DNA from 2 places in the Variovorax sp. F042 genome. Region 1 is predicted to be linked to the other one. Evidence: riboswitches for the same ligand, from Rfam matches in the RefSeq annotation. Region 1 holds a riboswitch; the other holds the start of a gene.
The links. A riboswitch is a leader RNA that binds a small molecule or an ion and turns the genes downstream of it on or off. The one in region 1 is predicted to bind glycine.
Positions count from the first base shown of each region.

Region 2: another riboswitch for glycine. It lies ahead of ACZYSP_RS30440 (D-amino acid dehydrogenase); the one in region 1 lies ahead of gcvT (glycine cleavage system aminomethyltransferase GcvT).

Region 1 is NZ_JBVASX010000001.1:1,182,071-1,186,274, reverse strand. It holds gene gcvP (aminomethyl-transferring glycine dehydrogenase) at 1-936, opposite strand, end outside; gene gcvH (glycine cleavage system protein GcvH) at 988-1,359, opposite strand; gene gcvT (glycine cleavage system aminomethyltransferase GcvT) at 1,419-2,591, opposite strand; glycine riboswitch at 2,637-2,749, opposite strand; glycine riboswitch at 2,762-2,852, opposite strand; gene ACZYSP_RS05705 (hypothetical protein) at 2,886-3,446, opposite strand; gene ACZYSP_RS05700 (L,D-transpeptidase Cds6 family protein) at 3,545-4,009, opposite strand; gene ACZYSP_RS05695 (TRAP transporter large permease) at 4,116-4,204, opposite strand, start outside.
Region 2 is NZ_JBVASX010000015.1:87,911-92,114, forward strand. It holds gene ACZYSP_RS30435 (FIST signal transduction protein) at 1-288, shown strand, start outside; gene ACZYSP_RS30440 (D-amino acid dehydrogenase) at 295-1,596, opposite strand; glycine riboswitch at 1,689-1,805, opposite strand; glycine riboswitch at 1,809-1,909, opposite strand; gene rfbB (dTDP-glucose 4,6-dehydratase) at 2,026-3,099, shown strand; gene rfbD (dTDP-4-dehydrorhamnose reductase) at 3,096-3,986, shown strand; gene rfbA (glucose-1-phosphate thymidylyltransferase RfbA) at 4,007-4,204, shown strand, end outside.

The DNA.
Region 1 (4,204 bases):
GCTCACGCCGACCAGGCGGCCCGGCAGCGAGCGCTTGAATTCGTCGCGGCAGGCCAGGTAGGCGGCGTGCGGGCCGCCGTTGCACAGCGGCATGCCGAAGCGCTGCGTGGTGCCGCAGACGATGTCGGCATCGAATTCACCGGGTGCGACGAGCAGCGTGAGCGCCAGCAGGTCGGCCGCGACGATGAGGGCGGCGTCGCACTGATGCGCGTGGCCCGCGAGCGGACGCAGGTCGTGCACGTGGCCGGTGGTGGCGGGGTACTGTGCGAGCGCGGCGAAGAACTCGCCGCTCACCATCAGGTGCGGCAGCGTTTCCGACACGGTGCTCACCTTCACTTCGATGCCCAGAGGCGCGGCGCGCGTCTTGATGACTTCGATGGTCTGGGGATGGCAATCGCCCGACACCAGGAACACGTTGCTCTTGCTCTTCACGCTGCGCTTGGCGAGCGTCATGGCCTCGGCTGCGGCCGTGGCCTCGTCGAGCATCGAGGCGTTGGCGATGGCCATGCCCGTGAGGTCGCACACCATCGTCTGGAAGTTGAGCAGGGCTTCCATGCGGCCCTGCGAGATTTCGGCCTGGTAGGGCGTGTAGGCGGTGTACCAGGCGGGGTTTTCGAGCACGTTGCGCAAGATGACGCCCGGCGTGTGCGTGCCGTAGTAGCCCTGGCCGATGAAGTTCTTGAACACCTTGTTCTTCGACGCCATCACCTTCAGCTCGGCCAGCGCATCGGCTTCGGTTGCCGGTGCGGGCAGGCGCATCGGCTTTGCGCGGCGGATGGCCGCGGGCACGATGCCGTCGATGAGCTCCGCGCGCGTTTCCGAGCCGATCACCGGCAGCATGCGCGCCTCGTCCGCCGCATCGATGCCGATGTGGCGGGCGAGGAATTCTTCGGCGTTCTCTAGTTCTTGCAAAGAGGGAAGGGCGGGCGTCGGCATGGCGGTGAGGGCTCGGGGAGAAGAAGGAAGGTGGCTGAGGAACTCAGCGGATCAGGATTCGGCGGCGAACTTGTCGTAGGAGGCCGCGTCCAGCAGGGCGTCGAGCTGCGCGGGCTCGCTCAGCTTGACCTTGAAGAACCAGCCGGCGGCCAGCGGGTCGCTGTTGGCCAGCGACGGATCGGCGCGCAGCGCTTCGTTCACTTCGGTGATCTCGCCCGACACGGGCATGAACACGTCGGCCGCGGCCTTGACCGATTCGACGACGCCGGCAACTTCGCCTTGCGCAAAGGTCTTGCCGACTTCGGGCAGGTCGACGAACACCACGTCGCCCAGCGCGTCCTGCGCATGCACGGTGATGCCGACGGTGGCTGCGTCGCCTTCGGCCGACACCCATTCGTGGTCCTTGGTGTACTTGATGCTCATGGAAAAACTCCTCGTGGAAAAAATGAATCGGGGTGCAGAGCCTAGCCTGTCGACCAGGCTCAGCCGCGGTAGTAGCGGGTGGGCACGAAAGGCATCGTCGAGACTTCCATCGGCACCGGCTTGCCGCGCACGATGGCCTGCACGCGCGTGCCCGGCTCGGCGAAGGCGGTGGCCACGTAGCCCATGGCGATGCAGCGGTCGGCCGTCGGGCCGAGCAGGCCGCTGGTGACGATGCCGATGTCATGGCCTTCGAAAGATTGCAGCACCGTGCCGTCGCGCACCGGAATGCGTTCGAGGGCGACGAGGCCCACGCGCTTGCGCTTCAGCGTGTCGTGGTCGGTGTGGCCGGCAGCGCCTGCGGCAGCTACGGCAAGCTGCGCGAGGATCTTTGCCGCGCCTGGAAAGCCGCCTTCGCGCGCGCCGCCCGTGCGGCGCACCTTCTGCATCGCCCAGTTGAGCGAGGCCTCGACAGGCGTGGTGGTGGTGTCGATGTCGTTGCCGTAGAGGCAAAGCCCGGCTTCGAGCCGCAGCGAATTGCGCGCGCCCAGGCCGATGGGCTTGACCTCGGGCTGGGCCAGCAGCAGGCGGGCCAGCGCCTCGGCGTCCTTGGCGGCCACCGAGATCTCGAATCCGTCTTCGCCGGTGTAGCCGCTGCGGGTGACGAAGGCGGCAATGCCGCCGATCTGCACCGCGCCGCCCGTCATGAACACGAAGCGCTCGATGCCGGGCGACAGCCGCGCCAGCGTGGCCGCGGCCTGCGGGCCCTGCAGCGCGAGCAGGGCGTGGTCGGGCAGGGGCTGCACTTGGCAGCGGCTGCCGATCTTCTGCTGGATGTGGGCGATGTCGGCCACCTTGCAGGCGCCGTTGACGATCACGAAGATCGAGCCGTTGCCTTCATTGAAGAACATCAGGTCGTCGAGGATGCCGCCTTCGTCGTTCAGCAGCAGGCCGTAGCGCTGCTTGCCGGCGGGCAGGTCGACCACGTCGACGGGCATCAGGGTTTCGAAAGCCGCCGCCGCATCGGGCCCGACGAGGCGCAGCTGGCCCATATGGGAGATGTCGAACAGGCCGGCCGCGTCGCGCGTGTGCTTGTGCTCGGCCATCAGGCCGGCGGGGTACTGCACCGGCATCGAATAGCCGGCAAAGGGCACCATGCGGGCACCGAGCTCCACGTGGAGGTCGTACAGCGGCGTCTTGAGAAGTTCGGTAGCGGGGGCGGAAGAAGCAGCCACGGGGCACTCCAAAGGGGCAGACGAAATCCATGACGCAAGCCATGGGCCACCCCTGCTGTCCGCTTTACCTGAGAGATTCGCCCCACGATCGGGGTTTGCTCCTTCGGTGGGCCGATGGGCAGTTTTCACTGCAACGGCCTCTCTCCAGCAAGGAAACGCCGGTGTTCACCGGCGCCTTGTCAGTCCTTTTGCCTGAGCGTTCGGGAAACCCCTGCGCCTTCGGCGGCCCCGGCACGCGGGGCTCTCTCCTGACCCTGGCGAGTGTAGTGGATCGCGCGGGGCCGGGGTTCGGCGTCAGTGGATGATTTCGGCCGGCGGCAGCAGCTTGTCGATGCGCTCGCGCAGCGATTCGGCCCGCTCCACCCCGGCGGTTTTCTCGATCTCGGTGAGCATCAGCGCGGCGATGGTCAGCATCGCCTCGCGGTCGCGGGCCTCGCGCAGGGCGTCGCGCATCTGCAGCGCGAATTTCGGGTCGCGCCGCACGAACATGCGCTCGCAGATGTCGAACAGGAACATGCGCGTGGTGGCCAGCGAGCGCTTGCCGTCGAAGGTGTCGGCCGAGGTGGTGGCGACCTGGATCGGCTCGGCGGCGGCGATAGGCGCGGGCCGGGCGGGGGCTGCTACCGGTGCGGGCGCCGGTGCCGCAGCAGCAGCCTGCGGGGCCTGCAGGTAACCCCGCTGCACCAGCGCCTGGATCGCCTGTTCGGCTTCAACCCGGTTGGAGAACAGCGGACTGAAGTCGGTCAGCGAGCGCCGGCCATCGGCCATCAGCAGCAGGGCGCGCTCACGCTGGCTGAGCGTGCGCTGTCCGCCCTGGAGTTCGTCGCGCGCCTTGTCGGTCTTGGTGGGAAACATGGCAGCCACAGCTTTCGGGAATCGAGGGCTGCAGCATCGTTGCAAGTGGTGACATCTTCATGAACCGTTTGCCTTACAGGGGCAATCGCGGCTGGCCTTCAGCCCGCGCTTTCCTTGCGTATGAGCCACTGGTTGCCCACGCGCTGCAATTCCAGCGTCTTGCGGCTCTTCTCGCGCAGCTTGTCGGCGCTGTAGGTCTGTTGAAAGCTCGCGCTGGCCGCCTGCCCCTGGACGCTGATGACCAGGCTGTCGATGCTCACGCTGATGGTCGTCTTGTCGGTAATGCGCGCGCGGCGGTCCGCCTCCCAGGCCTTGCGGTCCTGGCCTCGCGGCGGCGTGAAGTCGGGTGCATAGGCGGCCAGGTAGCGCACCACGTCCCGGGCTGACCAGGCCGCGGCCCAGGCGCGCACGGCGGCTTCGACTTCGCGGATGCTGGAGGCGGGATCGGCCGGCGCTGCTGCCGATACGGGGGCTGGTGCCGCGGCGGGCGTTGCGGGCGGGGCGCCGAAGGCAGCCGGAGCCAGCAAGGCGCCGCCCAGCAGGCAGCTCAGGAATCGATTCATGGCGCAGTCCCCTCCTTGTCGGTTGTTGGCCCTTGGCCCGTCGCCCGATTCTGGCAGTGAACATCCGCCGATTCACCGGGCCGATCAGGCCCCGGAGCCCGGGCCGCTACTTGAACCCGAGCACGTGCGGCAGCCACGTGCTCAGCGCGGGCACGAAGGTCAGGATGACCAGCACCGCCCCATGGGCCCAAAGGA
Region 2 (4,204 bases), on a different contig from region 1:
CGCGAGGAACTGGAGCCCGAAGAGCAGACGCTCGCCACCGCGCGCGCCGTGGCGGCGGGCGAAGCCGAGGCGGCGCCGCATCCGGCACGGCGCATCGCAGGGGCGGTGTACGTGAGCTGCTCGGGGCGCGGCGGGCCGCATTTCGGCGCACCGGGCGCTGAGTTGCAGATCGTGCGGCACGCGCTGGGCGACGTGCCGCTGGTCGGGTTCTTCGCTGCGGGCGAGATTGCCCGGCATCACCTGTATGGCTATACCGGGGTGCTGACGGTGTTTACGGCCAACGACTGAACGCGATCAGGCCGGCTGCAGCGCGCGCGGCGCGGGCGCAGGCATGCCGGTGAACGCGAAATCCACCTCCGGCGCCAGCCCGCTCACGATCCGCGCGATCGACTTGCCCGAGCCGCAGGCATGCGTCCAGCCGAGCGTGCCGTGGCCCGTGTTGAGGAACAGGTTCGGAAGCCTGGTCTTGCCGATCAGCGGCACGTTGCTCGGCGTGGCGGGGCGCAGACCGGTCCAGAACTGGGCCTGCGTGGTGTCGCCAGCGCCGGGGAAGAGCTCTTCGACGCGGCGCACGATGGCTTCGCAGCGCACGCGGTTCAGGTCGCGGTCATAGCCGTTGAGCTCGGCCGTGCCGGCGATGCGCAGGCGGTCGCCCGACTCCGAGGTGTAGCGCGAAAACACGAGCTTGAATTCGTCATCCGTCAGCGAGACCTGGTGGGCCTTCGACGCGTCCTTGACGGGCAGCGTCACCGAATAGCCTTTGGCCGGGTAGATCGGCAGGCGAATGCCCAGCGGGGCGGCATACAGCGGGCTCAATGAACCCATCGCCAGCACGAAGGCGTCGCCGCGGATGCGCTGGAAGCGGCCTTCGCTGTCGGTGGCTTCGACGTGATCGATGCTGCCGCCGGCTTCGCGCAGCGCGGTCACGGTGTGGCTCATCAGGAACTTGACGCCCGCCGCGGTGGCCAGGCCCACCAGTTCGCGCGCGAAGCGGTTGGCGTCGCCGGACTCGTCCTCGGCCGTGTAGGTGGCGCCGGCCAGCTTCGGGCGGATGTGGGCGAGGGCGGGCTCGATCTTCACGGCTTCGTCGGCCGAGATGACCTGGCGCTCGCAGCCCAGGGCGCGCATCTGCTCGGCGGGCGCGAGGGCGCCGTCGAACTCTTTTTGCGTCGTGTAGAAGTGCAGGATGCCCTGCGTGCGCTGGTCGTAGTTCAGGCCGGTGTCGCGGCGCAACTGTTGCAACATCGAGCGGCTGTATGTTCCGAGACGCACGATCTGCTCGATGTTGTGGCGGGTGCGCGCCGGCGTGCATTCGCGCAGGAACTGGAGGCCCCAGAGCCACTGGCGCATGTCGGCGCGGATGCGGAAGAGCAGCGGGGCGTCTTCCTTGCCCAGCCACTGCAGCACCTTGAGCGGCGCGCTGGGGTTGGCCCAGGGCTCGGCGTGGCTGACGGAAATCTGCCCGCCGTTGGCGAAGCTGGTTTCAGCGGCTGGGGTGGCTTGCCGGTCGATCACGGTCACTTCGTGGCCGAGTTGCTGGAGGTAGTAAGCCGAGGTCACGCCGAGCAGGCCGGCGCCAAGAACGATCACGCGCATTTCAAATACCTTTGAGGTTGCAGCGCTTGAACGACGGGTGTGGTGTGCTATTGAATAAATAGCAAAGCAACCGGACGACCGTAGTCCAAGTTGCCGCTCCCCCTGTCCTCGGTACCTGAGAGATTCGCCCGCTGCGCCCGCAGAGGGTTTGCTCCTTCGGTGCATCACGACCACGTTGGGCGGTGTGATGGCTCTCCAGACGGCGTTTCAGTTGGTGCAGTACAGGTCCCTTGTTCGGACCGACCTGAGCGTTTATGGGAGTTTGCGCCTTCGGTAGGGCCACCGGGGTGGCCCGCTCTCCTGCAGTGGGGCGATTGTAGGCGGGGCTTGCGCGGGCGCCAACCTTTGATTTCTCTCCTCTGGCCGAATGGGATAATCGCCTGTTGATTTGCCGCAAGGCGATCGTTCCATATATCAGCAGGGGACTTCATGATCCTGGTTACCGGCGGCGCTGGCTTCATCGGCGCCAATTTCGTACTCGACTGGATCGCCAACGGCGACGAGCCGGTCGTGAACCTCGACAAGCTGACCTACGCAGGCAATCTCGAGACCCTCGCGTCGCTCAAGGGCAACCCGAAACACATCTTCGTGCAGGGCGACATCGGCGACAGTGCTTTGGTCGATCGCCTGCTGGCCGAGCACAAGCCGCGCGCCGTGGTCAACTTCGCCGCCGAATCGCACGTGGACCGCTCCATCCACGGCCCCGAAGACTTCGTGCAGACCAACGTGCTGGGCACCTTCCGCCTGCTCGAATCCGTGCGCGGCCACTGGAGCGCGCTGCCAGCCGAGCAGAAGACGGCCTTCCGCTTCCTGCACGTGTCCACCGACGAGGTCTACGGCTCGCTGTCGAAGACCGACCCCGCCTTCACCGAAGAGAACAAGTACGAGCCCAACAGCCCGTATTCAGCCAGCAAGGCCGCCAGCGACCACCTCGTGCGTGCCTGGCACCACACCTACGGCCTGCCGGTGCTGACCACCAACTGCTCCAACAACTACGGCCCCTTCCACTTCCCGGAGAAGCTCATCCCGCTGATGATCGTCAACGCGCTGGCCGGCAAGAACCTGCCCGTGTACGGCGACGGCATGCAGGTGCGCGACTGGCTCTACGTGAAGGACCACTGCAGCGCCATCCGCCGCGTGCTCGAAGCCGGCAAGCTGGGCGAGACCTACAACGTGGGCGGCTGGAACGAGAAGCCCAACATCGAGATCGTCAACACCGTGTGTGCGCTGCTCGACGAGCTGCGCCCCAGGGCCGACGGCAAGCCCTACAAGGAACAGATCACCTACGTCACCGATCGCCCCGGCCACGACCGTCGCTACGCCATCGATGCGCGCAAGCTCGAGGCCGAGCTCGGCTGGAAGCCCGCCGAGACCTTCGACACCGGCATCCGCAAGACCGTCGAGTGGTATCTGGCCAATGGCGAGTGGGTGCGCAACGTGCAAAGCGGCGCGTATCGCGAGTGGGTCGAGAAGCAATACGACACGACGAAGGCTGCGGCATGAAGTTGCTGCTGCTGGGCAAGGGCGGACAGGTCGGCTGGGAGCTGCAGCGCAGCCTGGCGCCCCTGGGTGAACTGGTCGCGCTCGACTTCGACAGCACCGATTTCAACGCCGACTTCAGCCGGCCGGAGCAACTGGCCGAGACAGTATTGAAGGTGCGTCCCGATGTGATCGTCAATGCGGCGGCGCACACGGCCGTCGACAAGGCCGAGAGCGAACCTGACTTCGCGCGCAAGCTCAACGCCACCTCTCCGGGAATCGTGGCCGAGGCGGCCCAGCAGATCGGCGCGCTGATGGTGCATTACTCGACCGACTATGTCTTCGACGGCAGCGGCACCAGGCCTTGGAAGGAAGACGACGCGACCGGCCCGCTCAGCGTGTACGGCCGCACCAAGCTCGAAGGCGAGCAACTGGTGGCCCAGAACTGCGCTCGTCACCTGATCTTCCGCACCAGCTGGGTGTATGCCGCGCGCGGCGGCAACTTCGCCAAGACGATGCTGCGACTGGCGAAGGAGCGCGACAAGCTGACCGTCATCGACGACCAATTCGGCGCGCCCACGGGTGCGGAGCTGCTGGCCGACGTGACGGCGCATGCCATCCGGGCGACGCTGCAGGACCCGGCCAAGGCCGGCCTCTATCACGCCATCGCCGGCGGCGAGACCAGCTGGTACGGCTATGCGCGCTTCGTGATCGAGCAAGCCAAGGCGGTGGGTGTCGAACTCAAGGCCGGCCCGGAGGCCGTCGAGGCCGTGCCGACCAGTGCCTTCCCGACCCCGGCAAAGCGCCCGCACAACTCGCGCCTGGACACCACCAAGCTGCAGACCACGTTCGGTCTGCGCCTGCCGCCCTGGCAGGAAGGCGTCGCGCGCATGCTGCGCGAGATTCTTTGAACTTTCACGAGAAAAAGAACATGACCAAGACGACGCAACGCAAAGGCATCATCCTGGCCGGTGGCTCGGGCACCCGCCTGCACCCCGCGACCCTGGCGCTCAGCAAGCAGCTGCTGCCGGTGTACGACAAGCCGATGATCTACTACCCGCTCAGCACGCTCATGCTGGGTGGCATGCGCGACATCCTGATCATCAGCACGCCGCAGGACACGCCGCGG